DNA from 3 places in the Bradyrhizobium tunisiense genome. Region 2 is predicted to be linked to each of the others. Evidence: predicted binding sites of a transcription regulator. Region 2 holds the regulator's gene; each other region holds the start of a gene.
What was found. The regulator HrcA, encoded in region 2, represses chaperone genes, less so after heat shock. The targets are predictions, from matches to a motif close to GTTAGCACTCNCNNNNNGNGAGTGCTAAC.
Positions count from the first base shown of each region.

Region 1: the regulator HrcA is predicted to act here: its motif matches at 3,758-3,786, upstream of ACFDR6_RS31705 (co-chaperone GroES).
Region 3: the regulator HrcA is predicted to act here: its motif matches at 5,578-5,606, upstream of groES (co-chaperone GroES).

Region 1 covers NZ_JBHLEV010000010.1:191,851-199,193, forward strand. Annotated here, with positions in the region: gene ACFDR6_RS31685 (slipin family protein) at 1-310, shown strand, start outside; gene lepB (signal peptidase I) at 471-1,217, shown strand; gene ACFDR6_RS31695 (GIY-YIG nuclease family protein) at 1,281-1,568, opposite strand; gene groL (chaperonin GroEL) at 1,716-3,356, opposite strand; gene ACFDR6_RS31705 (co-chaperone GroES) at 3,401-3,715, opposite strand; gene ACFDR6_RS31710 (usg protein) at 4,093-4,380, shown strand; gene ACFDR6_RS31715 (O-linked N-acetylglucosamine transferase, SPINDLY family protein) at 4,388-6,517, opposite strand; gene ACFDR6_RS31720 (cupin domain-containing protein) at 6,724-7,251, shown strand.
Region 2 covers NZ_JBHLEV010000001.1:1,289,656-1,296,998, forward strand. Annotated here, with positions in the region: gene dnaJ (molecular chaperone DnaJ) at 1-403, opposite strand, end outside; gene dnaK (molecular chaperone DnaK) at 649-2,550, opposite strand; gene ACFDR6_RS06040 (hypothetical protein) at 2,945-3,886, shown strand; gene pncA (bifunctional nicotinamidase/pyrazinamidase) at 4,052-4,774, shown strand; gene grpE (nucleotide exchange factor GrpE) at 4,907-5,524, opposite strand; gene hrcA (heat-inducible transcriptional repressor HrcA) at 5,620-6,708, opposite strand; gene rph (ribonuclease PH) at 6,878-7,343, shown strand, end outside.
Region 3 covers NZ_JBHLEV010000009.1:48,482-55,824, reverse strand. Annotated here, with positions in the region: gene ACFDR6_RS29665 (NAD(P)/FAD-dependent oxidoreductase) at 353-1,636, shown strand; gene ACFDR6_RS29660 (hypothetical protein) at 2,255-2,662, shown strand; gene groL (chaperonin GroEL) at 3,484-5,133, opposite strand; gene groES (co-chaperone GroES) at 5,221-5,535, opposite strand; gene ACFDR6_RS29645 (hypothetical protein) at 5,818-6,321, shown strand; partial or broken gene ACFDR6_RS29640 (glycoside hydrolase family 18 protein) at 7,284-7,343, shown strand, end outside.

The DNA of each region.
Region 1 (7,343 bases), on a different contig from region 2:
CGAGCTCGGCGTCAAGGATGTGATCCTGCCCGGCGAGATCCGGGAGCTGGTGAACAAGGTGGTCGAGGCGGAGCGGGTCGCGAAGGCGAACCTGATCCGCCGGCAGGAGGAGACCGCGGCGACGCGGTCGCTCCTGAACACCGCCCGCCTGATGGAGGAGAACCCCCTGCTGCTGCGGCTCAAGGAGCTGGAGTCGCTGGAGCGGCTGGTCGAGAAGGTCGGCCGCATCGACCTCCATGCCTCTAGCGGCGAGGGCCTCGATGCCCTCCTGACCCGGCTCGTGCGCCTAAAGGCGCCCGAGAGCGCATAAAACCGAAGGGCCGCCCATGGGCGGCCCTTCACATGTCCGTTGTCGTCGCTTTGCCATGAACGCGTCACGGCGCCCGTGCGACCAAAATCACGAAGCCGGGATTGCACGCGCGCGAGGGTTGCGTAATCTCGCGGTGAGATTTCTTGACCAGGGCAAGTGCATGACCAGTCTTTCGGAAACGGTTCAGCCGTCGAGGGCGCAATCGCGCGAATGGAAGGCCATCCTCGTCCTGATCCTGCTGGTCCCGGTGCTGTGGTCGCCGCTGGTCCTGTTTCGCTTCGTCCTGTACCAGCCGTTCAGCATCCCCTCGACTTCGATGGCGCCGACGCTGATGGTCGGCGACTACGTCTTCGCCGCGAAATATGCCTATGGCTACGGCCGCTATTCCCTGCCGTTCGCGCCGTCGTGGGGCTCGGGCCGTATCCTCGCCGCCGAGCCGGAATATGGGGACATCGTCGTATTCCGGACGCCAAAGGACACGTCGGTCGACTACGTCAAGCGTGTGGTCGGGCTGCCTGGCGACCGCATCCAGATGCGGCAGGGCCGGCTTGTCCTCAACGACCGGCCGGTGACACGGGTCGCGCTCGAATACGGGCTCGCCGACAACGCCTGCGGTGTGGATGGCGGCGTCAAGGTCAAGCGCTGGCGCGAGACGCTGCCGAGCGGCACGTCCTACGTCACCAACGACTGCGTCGACAACGGCTTCCTCGACAACACCAGCGTCTTCACGGTGCCGCAGGGCCACTTCTTCGTGCTCGGCGACAACCGCGACAATTCCACCGACAGCCGTATGCCGTCGATCGGATTCATCCCGATGGACAATCTGGTCGGCAAGGTGACGCGGATCGTCTGGTCGCTCGACGAAGACGGCGAGCCGCATTTCGAACGGCTGGGGAAGGTGGAGTGAGGGTTGCTCAGTCATTCCGGGGCGGCGCGTAGCGCCGAGCCCGGAATCCATCGGTCCGCGAGCTCAGCTCGCAATCTGTGGATACAGGTCGATCCATTGAGGATTCTTCTCTTCGATAAGCCTCACCTTCCATTCCCGTCGCCACTTCTTCAATTCCTTCTCTCGCGTGATGGCATTGACGGGATCGTCGTAGATCTCGAACCAAACCAGTCTGTCGACGCAATACCGCTTGCTGAAGCCAGCAGCGACTTTGTTCTTATGTTCGTGGATGCGGCGGATGATGTCATTCGTCACGCCGATGTAAAGCGTGCCGTATTTCTTGCTGGCGAGGAGATAGACGTAATAGGCCATGAGCAAGCGGTGAAATGGATTCCGGGCTCGCGACTTCGTCGCGCCCCGGAATGACCGATCTTGCTACTTTTGCGTGTGGCACGCAAAACAAAAACCCCGGCATCGCTGCCGGGGTTTCGCATTTCGTCGTTTGCCTGAACGGCTGGATCAGAAGTCCATGCCGCCCATGCCGCCGCCCGGGGGCATCGCGGGACCTGCGCCGCCCTTCTTGGGCAGCTCGGCGACCATGGCTTCCGTGGTGATCAGGAGCGCGGCCACCGAGGCTGCGTTCTGGATCGCGGTACGGACCACCTTGGTCGGGTCGATGATGCCCTTCTTGACGAGGTCGCCGTATTCGCCGGTTTGGGAGTCGAAGCCGAAAGCGTACGACTTGTTCTCCAGCACCTTGCCGACGATCACCGAGCCGTCTTCACCGGCGTTGATCGCGATCTGGCGAGCGGGAGCCGACAGCGCCTTGCGCACGATCTCGACGCCGGTCTTCTGGTCGTCGTTCTTGGTGCGCAGGCCCTTGAGCTGCTCGGAAGCACGGAGCAGGGCGACGCCGCCGCCCGGGACGATGCCTTCTTCCACGGCCGCGCGGGTCGCATGCATCGCGTCATCAACGCGATCCTTGCGCTCCTTGACCTCGACCTCGGTCGCGCCGCCGACGCGGATCACCGCGACGCCGCCGGCGAGCTTGGCCAGACGCTCCTGGAGCTTCTCACGGTCGTAGTCCGAGGTGGTTTCCTCGATCTGCGCCTTGATCTGCGCCACGCGCGCCTCAATGTCGGCCTTCTTGCCGGCGCCGTTGACGATCGTGGTGTTCTCCTTGTCGATCATCACCTTCTTGGCGCGACCGAGCATGTTGAGCGTGACGTTCTCGAGCTTGATGCCGAGATCTTCCGAGATCGCCTGGCCGCCGGTCAGGATCGCGATGTCCTGCAGCATGGCCTTGCGGCGATCGCCGAAGCCCGGAGCCTTGACGGCCGCGACCTTCAGGCCGCCACGGAGGCGGTTCACGACCAGGGTCGCAAGAGCTTCACCTTCGACGTCTTCGGCGACGATGACCAGCGGCTTGCCGGTCTGCACCACGGCCTCGAGCAGCGGCAGCAGCTCGTTCAGCGAGGAGAGCTTCTTCTCGTTGATGAGGATGTAGGCGTCGTCCATCTCAACGCGCATCTTGTCGGCGTTGGTGACGAAGTAGGGCGAGATGTAGCCGCGGTCGAACTGCATGCCCTCGACGACGTCGAGCTCGGTCTCGAGCGACTTCGCTTCCTCGACGGTGATGACACCCTCGTTGCCGACCTTCTTCATGGCGTCGGAGAGGAACTTGCCGATTTCGGCATCGCCGTTCGCCGAGATGGTGCCGACCTGGGCGATCTCGTCGTTCGAGGTGACCTTCTTGGAGTTCTTGACGAGATCCGCAACGACGGCTTCGACCGCGAGGTCGATACCGCGCTTGAGGTCCATCGGGTTCATGCCGGCGGCAACCGACTTGGCGCCTTCGCGCACGATCGCCTGGGCCAGCACGGTGGCGGTGGTGGTGCCGTCGCCGGCCGCGTCAGCGGACTTGGAGGCGACTTCGCGCACCATCTGGGCGCCCATGTTCTCGAACTTGTCCTCGAGCTCGATCTCCTTGGCGACGGTGACGCCGTCCTTGGTGATGCGGGGAGCGCCGAACGACTTGTCGAGGACAACGTTGCGGCCCTTGGGACCGAGCGTGACCTTCACCGCGTTGGCGAGAATGTCGACGCCGCGCAGCATCTTGTCGCGCGCTTCAACCGAGAATTTGACTTCTTTGGCTGCCATGTGGATTTTTCCTTAGGTGTTGGACTGGAGGGAGAGAGGGGCTCTTAGGCCGCCTTCTTCTTGGAAGCGGGGACGTCGAGGACGCCCATGATGTCGCTTTCCTTCATGATCAGCAGGTCGACGTTGTCGATCTTGACCTCGGTGCCGGACCACTTGCCGAACAGCACGCGGTCGCCGACCTTCAGGTCGATCGGGATCAGCTTGCCGGCTTCGTCGCGGCCACCCGGGCCGACGGCGACGATTTCGCCCTGGGAGGGCTTTTCCTTGGCAGTGTCGGGAATGATGATGCCGCCAGCGGTCTTCTCTTCTGCGTCGATGCGCTTGACCACGACGCGGTCGTGAAGCGGACGGAAGTTCATGCAGTCCTCCTAAGCAATTGCTCGGGTTGATGATTTCAGATTGTTAGCAGTCGCCGCCAGCGAGTGCCAGGCGGGCACTGCTGAGATAAGGCAGGATTTTTGCGGGAGCAAGGGCTTGTAGCAGAAAAATAAGCACTCGATAGCGTCGTCTGCCAGAATCTCATTCCCATCGTTAACCGAGGCCGGGCCCGTATTAGCACGGGGCTGTATCTGCTGCTAACGCATTGAATTTCAACAGCTTGTTAAACTTTTGGGCTTGAGATGAATTGTCAGTTTGCGTCACATTTCTCTCATGTGAGCGCATCAGTACCGGGTGGCTCGTAAGGCGCACACCGACCAGGCCGCCCCTTGAATGCGCTCCTGCAAAGGAGGTTGGCATGGACGTGCGGAGTGGGGGCGTTTCCGAGGACTTCCGGAAACAGATGCTGGGTTACGGGCTGACGACGGCACAAATTCTCTATCGGATGCCGGATCACCCCTCGCTGCTACAGACCTACGTCTGGCAGAACTACGACATGTTTCCGAAATTCCCGGCGCTGAAGGATTTCCTGGCGTTCTGGCAGGAGAAGCTCGATGGCCCCCTCCATTCGGTCACCGTGGCGCATTCCAAGCTGATCAAGCCGGCCGAACTGCGCGCCGTGGATGGCGTGTTCCGGCTGCATTGAGACAGGATCAGGCGCCGCCGTTGCAGTAGCGCTTCCACATCGCGCGATAGGCCCCGTCCACCGCGCGCGCATATGAGACTGGATTGCCGGCGGCCGCGGCGGCGATCTGTCCATGCAGGTCGCGGCGCAAGCGATCGAGTTCGCCGATGTCGGCGGCATGGCCAACAGCGATGTCGATATACCCCTCATCGCTGTCCGTGACCCAGTCCGGCAGGCCGAGCGCGGTGAGGATGGAGCCGGCCGCACGGCTGGGCAGGCTGTTGCCGAGCTTCGCCACCAGCGGCACGCCCATCTGCAGGGCTTCCCACGTGCTGACGCCGCCATTCTGCGGGAAGGGGTCGAGGGCGATATCGACGCGATTGAACGATGCCAGGTGTTCGCCCCGCAAGGTGGCTCCGAGCAGATCGATACGTTCGGCCGGCACTCCGCAGGCCGCAAACCGCGCCAGCAGATTGTCACGGACCAGTTGATCGTCCAGCGCGACATCCTTGATCAGCAGTCGCGAACCCGGCACCCGCTCGAGAATTCTGGACCAGACCTTTGCTGCCTCGTCCGAAATCTTGCTGATGCGGTTGAAGACACCGAAGGTGACGAAGCCGTTCGCGATCGCCGGCGCCGGCGCCCGCTCGATCCCGGCCGGCAGTGGCGTCAGCGTCACGAAGCACGGCAGATCGACAACGGTCTCCGCAAACAGATGCCGGACCGAGAGTGGAATCGCGACGGGGTCCGAGAACAGGTAATCGATCGTCGGCAGTCCGGTGCCTGTGCCGTGGCCCCAGCCATGGGCCTGAATGGGTGCCGGCTTGCGCGCAAACACGCCGAGACGGTTGCCCCTGGTATGGCCGGACAGGTCGATCAGGATATCGACGCCATCGGCGCGGATCTCGGCGGCGAGACGCTCGTCGGTCCATTGTGAGGCATCGCGCCAGCGATCGGCAATCCCCTGGAATTCCCTGGTCGTCGTGTCCAGTTTGGACGAACAGGAGTAGCACACGATCTCGAACTGAGCACGGTCGTGGTGTTGCAGGACCGGCTTGAAAATGAACGCGGCCGAATGCGCGTTGAAGTCCGACGAGACATAGCCGAGCACCAGGCGGCGATCCGGATCGCGGCTGTTGTCATGCGGTTCTGACGCCTCCGCGGCGATCTTCGCGCCGACACGCTCCCACCATACCTGCCGTGCCTGCTGATGTCGTTCGACGGTGGCGTCTCCCACAAAATCGAGCGTGAATATCTTGTTTGAGATCGCGCTCTGAAGGTCGGGCTGGATGTCGAGAGCTCTGTCGAAACTGGCGATGGCTTCGTCGACCTGGCCAAGCCCGGCGAGACAAAGGCCCAGCACCAGGTGAGCTTGAATGGAATCGGGAGCGATCGCGAGGGCTCGCTCGCAATCGTGCGATGCCTTCGCAATTTGCTGGATCTGGAGCAGGATGCTGGCCCGCGCGAGCCACCCGTTTGCGTCGTCGGGTGCCAGCGCGATCGCCCGATTGCCATCTGCCAGGGCTTCGTCAAATCGCTGAAGTTCCCGCAATGCAACGGCACGGTTCGCCAGCGCCGCGGCGTAGTCGGGCTTGATCGACAGCGCGCGGTCGAGGCTCGCGAGCGCCCCGTCATAGTTGCGCAGTCGGCTGAGCGCCCAGCCCCGGCCGTTATTGGCTTCAGCAAGGTTAGCGTCGCATGCGAGCGCCTTGTCGTAGCTGTGGAGCGCCTCCTCGTGAAGGTCGAGGGCCACGCTCGCGTTACCGAGGTTGGAGAGGGTTACGGCGTGGTTGGGCCGCAAGGCGAGGGCCTTGCGATAGCTCGCGCATGCCTCGCCGTGACGCCGGAGTCCGTTGAGCGCAACGCCGAGACTCATATGAGCATCGGCAGATCGTGGATCCCCGGCAACCGCTCGGCTCAGCAGAATTTCGGCTTGCTGATAGTTCTTGGCATCGCACTCCAACGCGCCGAGCATATGCAGCGCGATGAATTGGTTGGGTGCGAGCTGCAGGACCTGGCGATAGGCCGCCTGAGCCTCGGGAAGAAGCCCCATCTTGTGCAACTGGAGTGCATGCCCAAGCAATGGCAGCACTTCGGCCTTCTGTCGTTTCTGAAGCCGGGCATTTTGAAATGCACGCTGACCAACGCTGTTGCCCATGAATCAATTCCCCAGGATCTGGTGGTGAGATTAATTCAGCGTGAGAATGAATACGAGACGACGGCGGCCCGCCACGACAGCCTGGGACAAGCTACGATTGGGTCTTCGATTGGCCAGCCCGCAATTGCTGCCTCGTTCAAGACTGGATAGTCTGCCTCCGGGTCGCGCCCGTCTGGCGGTCGCGGCTCAGATCAGGGAGGCAGACCATGGCCAAGCAAAAGGCATCAAAGCCCGCAACGAAGACTGCGGAGAAGAAGCGCAGCGGAGCAAAGGCGGTGGCGCGATCGTCGGCGCGCAAAGCGGTGAAGGCGAAGGCACGTGTTGTGGTGCCGAAAAAGCCCGCGCGCCCCAGGCAACGCATCGCAATCAGCCATCACCGCGAGGAAGACTTCAAGGCCGACGGTCTGCGCACCTACGCCAAATACCGCGACCTCGGCATCGCCGCAGCGTCCCATGGTCTCGCGCAAGCGCATGTGATCCGTCTGCAAGGCCCCTGCAATCCGGCCGAGGTCTCCAAGCTGCACTTCCACGACGTCGAATTCCAGATGGTCTATGTGCTCAAGGGCTGGGTGAAGACCTACATGGACGGGCAGGGCGAGACGCTGATGAAGGAAGGCAGCGCCTGGACCCAGCCGCCGAAGATCAAGCACATGATCCTCGACTACTCCGACGACGTCGAGCTGCTGGAGGTGATCCTGCCGGCGGAGTTCAGGACGGTGGAGTTGAAGGCGTAGGTGCTCGACCCGCCGTCTGAGCTGTCGCGCATTTTCTCCGCCGTCATTCCGGGGCGATGCGCAGCATCGAGCCCGGAATCCATCGGGCGACA
Region 2 (7,343 bases):
TGCCGCCAAAGGCTTCCTCGAGCGTGATTTCCATGTTGTAGCGCAGGTCGGCGCCGCGCTCGCGACCGCCGCGGCCGCGCTGCCCGGCCATACCGAACAGATCTTCGAATATGTCGGAGAAAGAGGATGCGAAGCCCGCGCCGAACCCGGCACCGCCGCCGCCGCCCTGCTCGAAAGCAGCATGACCGTAACGGTCATAGGCGGCGCGCTTGTCCTTGTCCTTGAGGATTTCGTAGGCCTCGTTGATTTCCTTGAATTTGACTTCGCTGGTCTCATCCCCCGGATTGCGGTCGGGATGGAATTTCATGGCGAGCTTGCGGAACGACGACTTCAGCTTGCCTTCGTCGGCATCGCGTTCGACCTCGAGGGTCTCGTAGTAGCAGCGCTTGGTGGACGTGGACATGTCGGGCTCGGTCTATCCAATCGCGATTCAAGTCGGAGCGAAACAACGTCGCCACGCGACAACATAGGCGGCCTTCCGCCTGGCGGCAGAGGGCTGCATGGCAGCGTTCAGCATATCGGCGGGAAATTGATTGATCGTAACGGGCGCCCGTCCCGTCGAGCCCGACACGACGGCCTCCCCCGCAGGGGAGGAGGCCGGTAGCGCGTGTGGGGTCCAAGCCGTCCGCATCGTCACCCTCTTGGGGTTTAAGCGGACTTCTTGTTGTTCTTGTCGTCGTCGACCTCGGTGAATTCCGCATCGACGACGTCGTCCTTGGCCGCGTCCTTCTTGGCGTCGGCCTCGGCCTGCTGCTTGTACATGGCTTCGCCGAGCTTCATCGAAGCCTGGGCCAGCGTCTGCGTCTTGGCCTTGATCGCCTCGGCATCGTCGCCCTTCAGCGCTTCCTTGAGGTCGCCGACGGCATCCTCGATGGCGCGGCGCTCGGTCTCGCCGACCTTCGAGCCGTGCTCGGCCAAAGCCTTCTCGGTCGAATGCACCAGACCGTCCGCCTCGTTCTTGGCAGTCACGGCCTCGCGGCGCTTCTTGTCCGCCTCGGCATTGGCCTCGGCGTCCTTGACCATCTTCTCGATGTCGGCTTCCGACAGGCCGCCGGACGCCTGGATGCGGATCTGCTGCTCCTTGCCGGTGGCCTTGTCCTTGGCCGAGACGTTGACGATGCCGTTGGCGTCGATGTCGAAGGTCACCTCGATCTGCGGCATGCCGCGCGGCGCCGGCGGAATGCCCATCAGGTCGAACTGACCGAGCATCTTGTTGTCGGCCGCCATTTCACGCTCGCCCTGGAAGACGCGGATGGTGACCGCGTTCTGGCTGTCCTCGGCGGTCGAGAACACCTGGCTCTTCTTGGTCGGGATCGTGGTGTTGCGGTCGATGATGCGGGTGAACACGCCGCCCAGCGTCTCGATGCCCAGCGACAGCGGCGTCACGTCGAGCAGAAGCACGTCCTTGACGTCGCCCTGGAGCACGCCGGCCTGGATCGCGGCGCCGATCGCCACGACTTCGTCCGGGTTGACGCCCTTGTGCGGCTCCTTGCCGAACAGCTGCTTCACGACTTCCTGGACCTTCGGCATGCGCGACATGCCGCCGACCAGAACCACTTCGCCGATCTCACCGGCGGTGACGCCGGCATCCTTGAGCGCCTTGCGGCAGGGCTCGACGGTCTTCTGGACGAGGTCGTCGACCAGCGCCTCGAACTTGGCGCGGGTGAGCTTCATCGTCAGATGCTTCGGGCCGGTCTGGTCCGCGGTGATGAAGGGCAGGTTGATCTCGGTCTGCGTCGTCGACGACAGTTCGATCTTGGCTTTTTCAGCGGCTTCCTTCAGGCGCTGCAACGCGAGCTTGTCGTTGCGCAGGTTGATGCCCTGCTCCTTCTGGAATTCGTCGGCGAGATAGCCGACCAGGCGCATGTCGAAGTCCTCGCCGCCGAGGAAGGTGTCGCCGTTGGTCGACTTCACCTCGAATACGCCGTCGCCGATCTCGAGGATCGAAATATCGAACGTGCCGCCGCCGAGATCGTACACCGCGATGGTGCCGGTCTTGGTCTTGTCGAGGCCATAGGCGAGCGCAGCCGCGGTCGGCTCGTTGATGATGCGCAGCACCTCGAGGCCCGCGATCTTGCCGGCGTCCTTGGTCGCCTGACGCTGGGCGTCGTTGAAGTAGGCAGGAACGGTGATGACGGCCTGGTCGACCTTCTGGCCGAGATGGGCTTCCGCGGTCTCCTTCATCTTCTGTAAGATGAACGCCGACACCTGCGAGGGCGAGTAGGTCTGGCCGTCGGCCTCGACCCAGGCGTCGCCGTTGGAAGCCTTCACGATCTTGTAGGGAACGAGCTTCTTGTCCTTCTCGACCATCGGGTCGTCGTAGCGGCGGCCGATGAGGCGCTTCACTGCGAAGAAGGTGCGCTCGGGATTGGTGACAGCCTGACGCTTGGCCGGCTGGCCGACGAGGCGCTCACCGTCGTCCGTGACGGCGACGATCGAAGGCGTCGTGCGCATGCCTTCGGAATTCTCGATGACTTTGGCGTTCTTGCCATCCATCACGGCGACGCACGAATTCGTGGTGCCGAGGTCGATCCCAATGACCTTTCCCATGGTCCCGATATCCTTCTTTTTGCAGCAGGTTGGCTGGGCCCAGAAGGCACCCAAACCGAAACCCCCTAAGATCAAACATCCGCGATATTGCGATGATTGAGGCTCATATAGGAGGGGGGGAGGGGCCCGCAAGGACCGAAGTCGGGTTTCTGCCGCGAAAACATTGGGTTTTGGAAGATCATATCCGGGCTTCACCGCCCTTGCGGGTGAGGAATTATTAACAGGTTCAAGCCTCGGCAAGCCCCGCTGCCGCGGCCGATCCTCGCCCTGTTACAGCACGCCCAAACCCGGTAAAAGGCGGACCGGCCGGGCAGCCGCCACGGCTGCTTCGCGCGACAAAGCGGCCCGGTGTCCGACCATCGAACGGCCTCAATGTGAACCAATCAGAGTGCCCATGAAGCTGACCCGTCCCCTCGCCGCGCTCGCCCTCTTCATTACCTCCGCGTTTCCGGCCCTTGCCGCCGACGCCGTGTTTCCGCCCGGCTTGCGCCTGGGCATGGTGCCGTTGGTCGGCCTCAACACCGCAAAAACCTTTCCGGGCTTCGAGAGCGAGGACGGCGGCGTCAAGGTGCTGATCACCGAGCTGCCGCCGGCGGCCTATGGCGAGGTCGTGAGCGCCTTCAACTCCAATCCGGCGGGGGCGAATGGCGTCAAGCAGGACAAGGTCGAGACTCCCGCGGGCCTCGCCTATTTCACCACCGAAAGCGGCAAGGCCGGCGACACCCTGGTGAAGCGCTATTCGATGATCGTGCCGGGCGCCGGCTTCTCGGGTTATGTCGCGGTGCAGATCCCGGAGAATGCGACCAAGATCTACACGGATGAAGCGGTGCGGCAGATGTTTGCGACCGCCGTCACCCGCAAGCGGGTCTCGGCCGAGGAGCAGATCGCGCTGATGCCGTTCAAGATCACCGATCTCGCCGACTTCAAGGACATCCGCACGCTGGCGCCGGGCTCGAGCATCATCCTGGCCGACGGCGACGAGAGCACCGGCTATGAGGCGAAGCCGTTCATGATCCTCGGCCTGATCGGCGCCACCCCGCAAGCCGCGGGCGACCGCGCCCGCTTCGCCCAGGAGGCGGCGCTTCAGATCCCCGGCGTGCGCGAATCGCGCGTCACCATGTCCGAGCCGATCCGCATCAATGGCCAGCAAGGCTTCGAGACCCGGATCGACGGCGTCAGCGGCAAGGACAAAGTCCCGGTGACCGTGGTGCAGTGGATCCGCTTCTCGAGCGGCGGCGCCTCGCTGCGCATCATCGCCAGCGCCCCGCGGGACCAGTGGCAGCCCGCCTTCACCCGCTTCCGCGCCGTGCGCGACGGCATCCAGCCGAAGGGCTGAATCGTTCGGCATACGCGGTGTCGTTCCTGCGCATGCAGGGACGACAGTGAGTTTTGGGGCCGGCAGCCCAACCCCTCACCAGGACGGCTGCATTTTCGGGCTTCTGTTCGTATACGAACGGAACTAGGCTTCGCTTCCGTTGGATCATCCCAAGGGAGGCGAATGATGCTGGACCGACGACAAGTCTTCGCAATGCTCGGAACGACGGCGCTGGCGAGCCTCGCGCCGACCGCACTCTTTGCAGCGGCGCCGATCAAGCCTGACGAGACCTCCGCCCTGCTCGTGATCGACGTGCAGAACTGCTTCCTGCCCGGCGGCAGTCTCGCGGTGAAAGAGGGCGAGCAGGTGGTCCCCATCATCAACAAGATCTCGAAAGCGTTTGCGAATGTGGTGATGACGCAGGACTGGCACACGCCGGGCCACGTCTCGTTCGCATCGGTGCATTCGGGCAAGAAGCCGTTCGAGACCGTCGACCTTCCCTACGGCAAGCAGGTGCTGTGGCCGGACCATTGCGTGCAGGGCACCGAGGGAGCCGCGCTGTCGAAGGACCTTGCGATCCCGCACGCCGAGCTCATCATCCGCAAGGGCTTTCACAAGAACGTCGACAGCTATTCGGCCTTTCTCGAAGCCGACGGCAAGACCTCGACCGGACTTGCCGGATATCTCAAGGGGCGCAAGATCAAGCGCGTTTTCGTGGCGGGTTTGGCGACGGACTTCTGCGTTGCCTGGACCGCGCTCGATGGGCGCAAGGCAGGCTTCGAGGTTTATGTGGTGGAAGACGCCTGCCGCGGCATCGACACGCAGGGTTCGCTGGCAAAGGCCTGGGCCGATATGGCCAAGGCCGGCGTCAAGCGGATTCAGTCGGCGGATATCGCGGTGAGCGCGTAGGCGACGCGCTCTATCCTCCCGTCATTCCGGGGCGCGCGTCAGCGCGAGCCCGGAATCCATTAGACGGTTGTCTCCGCTGCGCGATGGATTCCGGGCTCGCGACTACGTCGCGCCCCGGAATGACAACCAAACTCAGTTCGGCGCGTCGCTGGACTCGTTGTTGTTCGCCGCCGGCGCTGCCTTCGCGCCGCCCTTGGCGACACCGACCAAAGCCGGGCGCAGCACGCGCTCGCCGATGGTATAGCCGGCCTGCATGATCTGGACCACGGTGCCCGACGGCACCGACGGATCGGGGACTTCGTACATCGCCTGGTGGAAGTTCGGGTCGAACTTCTGGCCCTGCGGATCGAGCTTCTTCACGCCGTGCTTTTCCAGAGCGTTGAGCAGGGACCGCTCGGTGAGCTCGACGCCCTCGATCAGCGAGGTCAGACCGGGATCGGCCGTGGCGCGGGCCTCGGCCGGGACGGCATCGAGCGCGCGCTGGAGATTGTCGGCGATATCGAGCACGTCGCGGGCAAAGCCGGTGATGCCATAGAGGCGGGCGTCGGCGACCTCCTTGGCGGTGCGCTTGCGCAGATTCTCCATCTCGGCCAGCGTCCGCAGCATGCGGTCGCGCGCTTCGGTGGCTTCCTTCTGCAACGTTTCGACCGAGCCGGGCTCGGGATCGTCGGGCATGATGTAGGGCTTTGACACCACGGGCTCAGGCGTCGGCGCGGTCGTGTCTTCGGGTTGCCGGTCTCGATCGGTCATCGGCTCTAATCTCGAACTCGTTTCCAGGATTGTTGGCCCGGATATCGTGCCTGAGCGCGCGAAAATCAAGCGCCCGTGATCGGCGGAAACGCCTGTCAGCCGCCCAAAAGGCGGCTGACGATGCGGGCGGCATAATCCACGGTCGGGATCACACGGGCATAATTCAGCCGCGTCGGGCCGATCACGCCCAGGACGCCGACGATGTGGCCGGCGGCATCCCGATAGGGCGAGATGATGGTGGAGGAGCCTGACAGCGAAAACAGCTTGTTCTCGCTGCCGATGAAGATGCGCACGCCTTCCGCAGTCTCGGCCCGGCCCAGGAGGTCGATGACGCCGCGCTTGGTCTCGAGATCGTCGAACAAAAGACGCACCCGCTCCAGATCCTCCAGCGCGTGCAGATCTTCCAGCAGATTGGCGTGGCCGCGGACGATGAGCTGGCGGTCCTCGTTCTCGCCGCCGGACCAGCTTGCGATTCCGGCCGAGATCACCTTCTGCGTCAGCTGATCGAGTTCGGCGCGGGCTTCCCCGAGTGCCGTCTCGAGCTCGAGCCGGGCCTCGGCCAGAGTGCGGCCGCGGATGCGTGCATTGAGGAAATTCCCGGCCTCGGTGATCGCCGAGGAGGGAACTCCGGGCGGTAGCGACAGCACGCGGTTTTCGACCTGGCCGTCCTCGCCGACCAGGATGACCAGGGCCTTCTCCGGTTCCAGACGGACGAATTCGATGTGTTTGAGCCGCGCATTGGATTTTGGCGTCAGCACCACAGCCGCCGCCCGCGTGAGTCCGGACAGCCGCGTCAGGGCCTGGTCCAGCGCCGCCTCGACCGAATGCGCCTGGCCGACGGATGTGAGCTGGCTCTGGATCGACTGGCGCTCGGCCTCATTGAGGTCGCCCACTTGCATCAGGGCATCGACGAAAAAGCGCAAGCCCAGTTCCGTCGGCAACCGGCCGGCAGAGGTATGAGGCGCGTAGATCAGGCCGAGCTGTTCCAGGTCGGCCATGACGTTGCGAACCGAGGCCGGCGACAGCGGCATCGCGATGAGGCGCGAGATATTACGTGATCCCACGGGCTCGCCGGTCGCGAGATAGCTCTCGACAATTTGCCGAAAGATGTCGCGGGAACGCTCGTTGAGCTGGGCAAGGCCTGCGCGCGGCGCGATCAGATGGATCGGATCGTGATGGGTCACAAACAGTAACTCCTCTCAGATACACGTAATTTGTCTATCCCGGGCGCTTCTGACAAGCGTGGCGTTCGCGGCCACGAAATCGGGGGGTGAAAAAACCTTGCCGCCCACCCTCACCCCCCCTACAAGCACCGCGAACAGCCCTACACCTGCGAGTTTTGGAGGATTTCCCATGCGGCCAAGCCGCCGTGCGCCCGACGAACTGCGCCCCGTGACACTGGAGCGCGGCGTGGTCAAATACGCGGAAGGCTCCTGCCTCGTGAAATTCGGCGATACCCATGTGCTGGTCACCGCCACGCTGGAAGAGCGCCTGCCGCCCTGGCTGAAGGGCCAGGGCCGTGGCTGGGTCACCGCCGAATACGGCATGCTGCCGCGCGCGACCTCGGAACGCACCCGTCGCGAGGCCTCCGCCGGCAAGCAAAGCGGCCGCACCGTCGAGATCCAGCGCCTGATCGGCCGCTCGCTTCGCACCATCGTCGACCTCGAAGCGCTCGGTGAGCGCCAGATCACGGTCGATTGCGACGTGCTCCAGGCCGACGGCGGCACCCGCACGGCCTCGATCACCGGTGCCTGGGTCGCGCTCGCCGATTGCATCAACTGGATGAAGGCGCGCAACATGATCAAGGCCAATGTGATGC
Region 3 (7,343 bases), on a different contig from region 2:
GCTTGATTATCAAGTGATATTTCTGGTTTCTCCCGGCGCGAGCGCGGATGATATGTGTTGTCAGCCAAGCGTTGGGTGCGCCGCCCTCTTCGCCGATTTGCCGTCGAGCCGGATGCAGTGAAGAAGTAATCGCGGTGTTTCGCGCGACGGGGGCTTTTGCCTTCCTCATACCAATCCGCTTTGCGAGCCTCATGCCCAGGCTGTTAATCGGCATTCAAAGTTGACCTCCCGCGGATTATTCGCAAGCTTGCGCCGTACTTCCGGATTTCCTCCGCCACGGCCTCGCAGCTCGGGGAGCCTTGTCGGCGCATTTCCGGCGTGACGGACAATTGAAGCCGAGGGAGTTTACCTGATGCAAGGCGATCCGACATCGCACGGACTCTGGGAACTGACGGCTCCGCGTGCACCTCAGACCGATCGTCTGGCCGGCGAGATTGACGTCGATATCCTCGTCATCGGTGGCGGATATACCGGGCTTTCGTCCGCTCTCCACCTTGCAGAAGGAGGAGCGCGCGTCGCGGTCCTCGAGGCGTCTGAAATCGGCTTCGGCGGCTCCGGACGCAATGTTGGTCTCGTGAACGCCGGTATGTGGGTCATGCCGGACACTCTCGTAGCGACGCTGGGACAAACCCTTGGGGAGCGCCTGATCGATCTGCTCGGCCATGGGCCGCGACGGGTGTTCGATCTTATCGCGCAACATGGCATTGAATGCGAACAGGAGCCCACGGGCACGTTGCACTGTGCAGTCGGACGCAGGGGATTGGAAGAAATCGAGGCTCGTGCTGAACAATGGCAGCGACGTGGTGCGCCGGTCGAGATTCTCGATGCCGAGGAGACGCGCCGGAGGATCGGTGGTGGCGACTACGCCGGTGCACTGCTGGATAGACGCGCTGGCACAATTCAGCCGCTGGCCTATGTTCGTGGTTTGGCTCGTGCCGCGCTTGCTGCGGGCGCGAAAATATTCACTCAGAGTGCCGCTCTCACCGCCAGCGACGGCGGCTCGCGCTGGAAGGTCAACACGGCAGCCGGATCTGTGCGTGCAGATTGGGTGATTGTTGCCACCGATGCCTACGCGCGAGGACCCTGGTCGCAGGTCCGGCAGGAGCAGATCGAACTGCCTTACTTCAACTTTGCGACCCAGCCTCTCTCGGATAATTTGAGAGCATCGATCCTGCCTGAACGTCAGGGAGCCTGGGATACGAAACAGGTGCTCAGTTCATTTCGCTTCGATCGTGCAGGTCGGCTGGTTTATGGCAGCATCGGTGCTCTCGAGCGGAGCAGTGCAGCAGTGCACAGGGCGTGGGCCATCCGCTCGCTGGGCAAGCTGTTTCCTCAGCTCGCCGACATCGAATTCGAGGCCGGTTGGTTCGGGACGATCGGTATGACCTCCGACAACCTACCCCGCTTTCACAAGTTGGACCGCAACGTAATCGGGTTCAATGGATACAACGGCCGCGGAATTGCGCCAGGCACTATGTTCGGCGGCGTGCTCGCGTCCTATGTGCTGGGGCACGTTGCGGACCAAGACCTTCCGCTTCCGATCACACCGGTGGAGGAGCCGCGCTTCCGCGACACGCGAGAGGCGCTCTATCGCATCGGGGCGCATCTCGTTCATTTGACCGAAGCCCGGCTCTGATCCGTCAGCTCTCGGTAGTCCGCGAGCTCCACGCAAGGCACATGCTGGCTTCTCGCCGACATATTGCAATTCCGCCGGGCTCGGAGAGAGCTATTGCCAAGCTCGCTCGATCGCTGACGTCAGATGCCGATAAATGGTCGAACTCCCGACACCGTTCTCAACGTGCTCCCCAGTCTGAAAGAAGGAACCGAGCCGACGCCCGTCGCGATCTCCGCAACAATCAAGCGGATCAGCGATGTTTTCTCCCTCGATGAAACTGGACGTCGGCTTTGCTATCAGTGAATCCGTGGTCACGCGCCGTGGATTTGTCGCAGATCGGCACGCTTTGGACAAGCGCAATGCGAGACGCGCTCGGCTTGAGCATGAATTCCAGGCGGCCCTTGCGACGCTGACAGCGCATGGTGCGAATCTTTGTAAGTTTGTCAGCTTTGCTACCATTGTTCGTGAGATGACGCTCCGCACACTGATGCGAAGGGTCTGTAGATCCAGTTTTCGTCGCCGGCACACGGCTTGCTTCGGTCGGCACACCATCACCAAATCCAGGGCTTGGTGATGCAGGGGCGGACCGGACGCATCACCTGCGTTTGAGTCCGTCCCGTCGATCTGCTGCGAGGCGACATGAAACAGCCGCCGGAAGAACGACGCAACAATCAGGGAGTGACATGGAAATCGTCTTGGGACTTTGCGCCGGGCTCGTTTTCACCGGCATCCTGGTTGCATGCTACTGGGCAGTGCGGTGACAAGGAGCCGCAATGCGTGTCTTTGATATTGAATTTGATTGAACCTGACCCGCGCCCTAGCCTCCTGAAGCGAGCCCTGTCGCACGGCTGGCAAGCCTTTGGGCTCGTCAGCAATAATCGTTGGTATCGTCTTCCGAATAGGACGCTGCAAGGCGGCTTTCCCGACGATTCTGTTGCGGAGGCTGCATTTGAAGGACCCGCGCGCAGCCAAGCGCGAAAGATGCCCCGTCACCGCTATCAAGTCGATCATGGCGTACGTTTCCGCCCCGCTGATTCCGACGAGTGATGAGACGCGACAATGTGATGATCCGCTCGGCTTTAGCTGTTCCGCCTAGCTTTGGTCAACGCTGGATTGGAAATCATAGGACCGACGCTGCCCACGGGCATAGCAGGCCAATGTTACCCGGACTGGCCAGTCTTGCTGCTCGCGTCGATTCGCTGCCGCGGATCGCACGAGCGCGGCTAATGGAACGAGATGTCGCATCTCAGTCAGCCGCACGAGCTCTGTGCCGCAATTTGCTATGCAGACGTGCTCATTGCTTCAAAGAAGTAAACCATTGGGGGCCATATGAGTTGCGAGCTGACGGGAGTGTCCGATGCCCCGACGATCGGTCGTGGCGTATCAGTTCTCCTTGGCAACTATGGCCGCGATCGAGGACATCCCGATGTCCGGAGCAGCCTGCCGAGTAGGCTCCGAACGGACAACGTGGAGAGGCGACTTGCATGGAACGGTACACGGTCTACATGGTCAGACACGACGGGCATCTCGTAGGCTTTGTCGAGTTTATCTGTTCGGACGAAGGGACCGCCACGGAGCGGGTGCGGAAGCTTGCAAGCGACCACGCGGTTGAGCTTTGGCAGAACGATCGTAGGATCGCAGCATATGAAGGACGCCGGTGGCTCTGCGAAAAGGAGATCGATTGAGATGAGCACGCGACGAAATTATTCGATGTAGGGAGCTGGCCGCCCGCCGCAGAATCGGCAGATGTTCGATATAGCCAAGCTGGTTGATCTCCGCAGAGTTGTCGAACATGCTCGGCGCACAAACAAAAACCCCGGCATCGCTGCCGGGGTTTCGCATTCCGCGGTTCGCCTGAGTGGCCAGACTCAGAAGTCCATGCCGCCCATGCCACCCATGCCGCCGCCCGGGGGCATGGCGGGGCCAGCGCCGCCCTTCTTGGGCAGCTCGGCGACCATGGCTTCCGTGGTGATCAGCAGCGCTGCAACCGACGCTGCGTTCTGGATCGCGGTGCGCACGACCTTCGTCGGGTCGATGATGCCCTTGGTGACGAGGTTGCCGTACTCGCCGGTCTGCGAGTCGAAGCCATAGGCGTATTGATCCTTCTCGAGGATCTTGCCGACGATCACCGAGCCGTCTTCACCGGCGTTGATCGCGATCTGGCGAGCGGGCGCGGACAGCGCCTTGCGCACGATCTCGACGCCGGTCTTTTGGTCGTCGTTCTTGGTGCGCAGGCCCTTGAGCTGCTCGGAGGCACGGAGCAGGGCGACGCCGCCGCCCGGGACGATGCCTTCCTCGACCGCAGCGCGGGTCGCATGCATCGCGTCATCAACGCGATCCTTGCGCTCCTTCACCTCGACCTCGGTCGCGCCGCCGACGCGGATCACCGCGACGCCGCCCGCGAGTTTGGCGAGACGCTCCTGGAGCTTCTCACGGTCGTAGTCCGAGGTGGTCTCCTCGATCTGCGCCTTGATCTGGGCCACGCGCGCCTCGATGTCGGCCTTCTTGCCGGCGCCGCTGACAATCGTGGTATTCTCCTTGTCGATCATCACCTTCTTGGCGCGACCGAGCATGTTGAGCGTGACGTTCTCGAGCTTGATGCCGAGGTCTTCAGAGATCGCTTGGCCGCCGGTCAGGATCGCGATGTCCTGCAGCATGGCCTTGCGGCGATCGCCGAAGCCCGGAGCCTTCACGGCCGCGACCTTCAGGCCACCGCGCAGACGGTTCACGACGAGGGTGGCGAGCGCTTCGCCTTCGACGTCTTCCGCGATAATCACAAGCGGCTTGCCGCTCTGCACCACGGCTTCCAACAAGGGAAGCAATTCATTCAACTGAGATAGCTTTTTCTCATTGATCAGGACGTAGGCATCTTCCATTTCAACGCGCATCTTGTCGGCGTTGGTGACGAAGTAGGGCGAGATGTAGCCGCGGTCGAACTGCATGCCCTCGACAACTTCGAGTTCGGTCTCGAGCGACTTGGCTTCCTCGACGGTGATGACACCCTCGTTGCCGACCTTCTTCATGGCGTCGGAGAGGAACTTGCCGATCTCCGCATCGCCATTGGCCGAAATGGTGCCGACCTGGGCGATCTCGTCGTTCGAGGTGACCTTCTTGGAGTTCTTCTGCAGGTCCGCCACGACCGCGTCTACGGCGAGATCGATACCGCGCTTCAGGTCCATCGGGTTCATGCCGGCGGCGACCGCCTTGGCGCCTTCACGGACGATCGCGGCCGCGAGAACGGTTGCGGTGGTGGTGCCGTCGCCGGCCGCGTCAGCGGATTTGGAGGCGACTTCGCGCACCATCTGGGCGCCCATGTTCTCGAACTTATCGTCGAGCTCGATGTCCTTGGCGACGGTGACGCCGTCCTTGGTGATGCGCGGTGCGCCGAACGACTTGTCGAGCACGACGTTGCGGCCCTTCGGACCGAGCGTGACCTTCACCGCGTTGTTGAGGATGTCGACGCCGCGCAGCATGCGGTCGCGGGCGTCGACGCCGAATTTGACTTCTTTGGCTGACATATTGGTTTCCCTGAGTTGATTGGTCTCATCTCACTCTTGAGGCGCCCGGCAGGCGCTCCTCAGGGGTGAGCGGTACGAGCAGTTGGATTAGGCGGCCTTCTTCTTGGCCGACGCATCGGTGAGAACGCCCATGATGTCGCTCTCCTTCATGATCAACAGCTCCTGCCCGTCGATCTTGACCTCGGTCCCCGACCACTTGCCGAACAGCACGCGATCGCCGACCTCGACGTCGATCGGGATCAGCTTGCCGCTCTCGTCGCGGCCGCCCGGGCCGACGGCGACGACTTCGCCCTGGGACGGCTTTTCCTTGGCCGTGTCGGGAATAATGATGCCGCCGGCGGTCTTCTCTTCTGCGTCGATGCGCTTGACCACGACGCGGTCGTGAAGCGGACGGAATTTCATGCAGTCCTCCTAAGCAATTGCTTGGGTTGGTGATTTCAGGTTCTTAGCAGTCGATGCCCGCGAGTGCCAATGCAGGCGGAGCTCAAGTGGGGCTGGTCTTTTCGGGAAGCAAGGGCTCCTCGTAGAAAAAAGGCGCTGAGGTATTCGCCGGCTGTTCGGGGTCATACCAGCGAATGATCGGACCGGCGATCTGCCTTTGGTGCCTAGGATTTTCCTCACTATCCCGCGCGGACGCGAACTCGTGATGGCACGCTGGGGCGTGCCGAGCTCGTGGCGGGTTCTGTGGACGCCACCAAGAAGCTGGAAGCAAAGGGCAGGCCAGTCGACTTCCAGCAGCTGCTGAGAATGAGCTCGATGGCGGCACGACCAACGTCCGGTAGTGAGAGCGCGCACTGGAAGCGCTGGCTCGATCCGCAGACCTGCTGCCTGGTGCCGTTCACCTCGTTCTCCGAGGAGGACACCATCGATGGCAAGAAGGTGTCGGTCCGGTTCGCTCCCGACGAGAGCCGGCCTGTTCTCGACGATGGAGTTGCGGCCGGCAAGACGGAATGCATTTCCGCCAACGTCGCTGTGAGGCGTGCCGAGGCATTGTCCCGCAAGCCCGGGGTCATGGGCGCAGTCGCCTTCTCGGGGACCGAAGGACCCATCGCGCGGCGACTTCGGCGACGCCAAGGTGATCCGCACATGCGGCGACGTACCCGAAGATCTGAGCACGCTGATCGTCCCGACGTCGCCACACCCCGGCGGTGGCATCAGAGCGGAATTCGCCTGCGGACTCGCATTTGAGGCATCGCCACATCGTGGCTCCCTGCTATCACGATTTGCGGCCCAGTCATGGACTTCCTGCAACAAGGGCAGACGCGAATGATGCTGGAACGTGGCTGGGCGACACGAAGAAGGCGAGAGATCAACTGAGAGGATCCGCCGGATGCTCGGCGAAACCAGATGAACCGGGCAACCTCGAACCCGATTCTGCAGGCTCCTCCGCGGCGAGCCTTTCGACTTGGTCGACGAACTCGGACCGGGTGCGTTGATCGCGTATCCGGAGAAAAGCGCGGATAAGCCTAAGTCCCTGCAGATCGCTTCGCGTTGAAGACGCGTTGTCGTTCATTTTCGAGCTCCCTGGCTTTCTGTAGGTGAGTCAAGTCGCAAGTGCAAGAATGATCCGTATCACGCATCGGTTGCAACTTAAATCCTACCAAAAAGGAGGGGTTCCGCTCGGGCCTGAACGCCGGTTCACAGGGAAGCCCGTGGGGGTAGCATGCGTGCCACAGTTTGCCTTCATAGCCTCCCATCCTGGTGCATCAGCGACGAGAGCGGCCGTAGCTGCGGCCCATACGTTCCAATACACCAATCTACTTGTGCGCCTTTCGACAAATTCGGATGGGACAACGCGGCGGATGCTAGCCACAAAATGTCGGAAGCCAGCCGCAGAACAGCTCTTAGAACTTCCATACTTCGTCTTAGACGAGCCTTTCTCCACCGCATTCAATTCGTCGTATTCTCGCCATTCGAGAGCCGAACCCGTCGCGCAGCAAATACAGCTCTCGATGAAGATGCCGCCATGAAGTCGTAGCGATCAGGTGAAACGAAGGGAGCCACGCATATCGAAGGCTCGCTGAGGCGATCGCGTTATCGGTTGGCGCAGGTAAAATCAGACAGAGAGCATAAGGCCGTAATCCGTGGCAATTAATCGTCGAAACTTCGCTGCAGCCGGGTTTTCTACGCTCGTGTGCGGATACGCACTGATGCAGCCGGGACGGGCCACGCCGCCCAGGAGGCCAGTGGTCGCCGGCTATGTCGCCCCG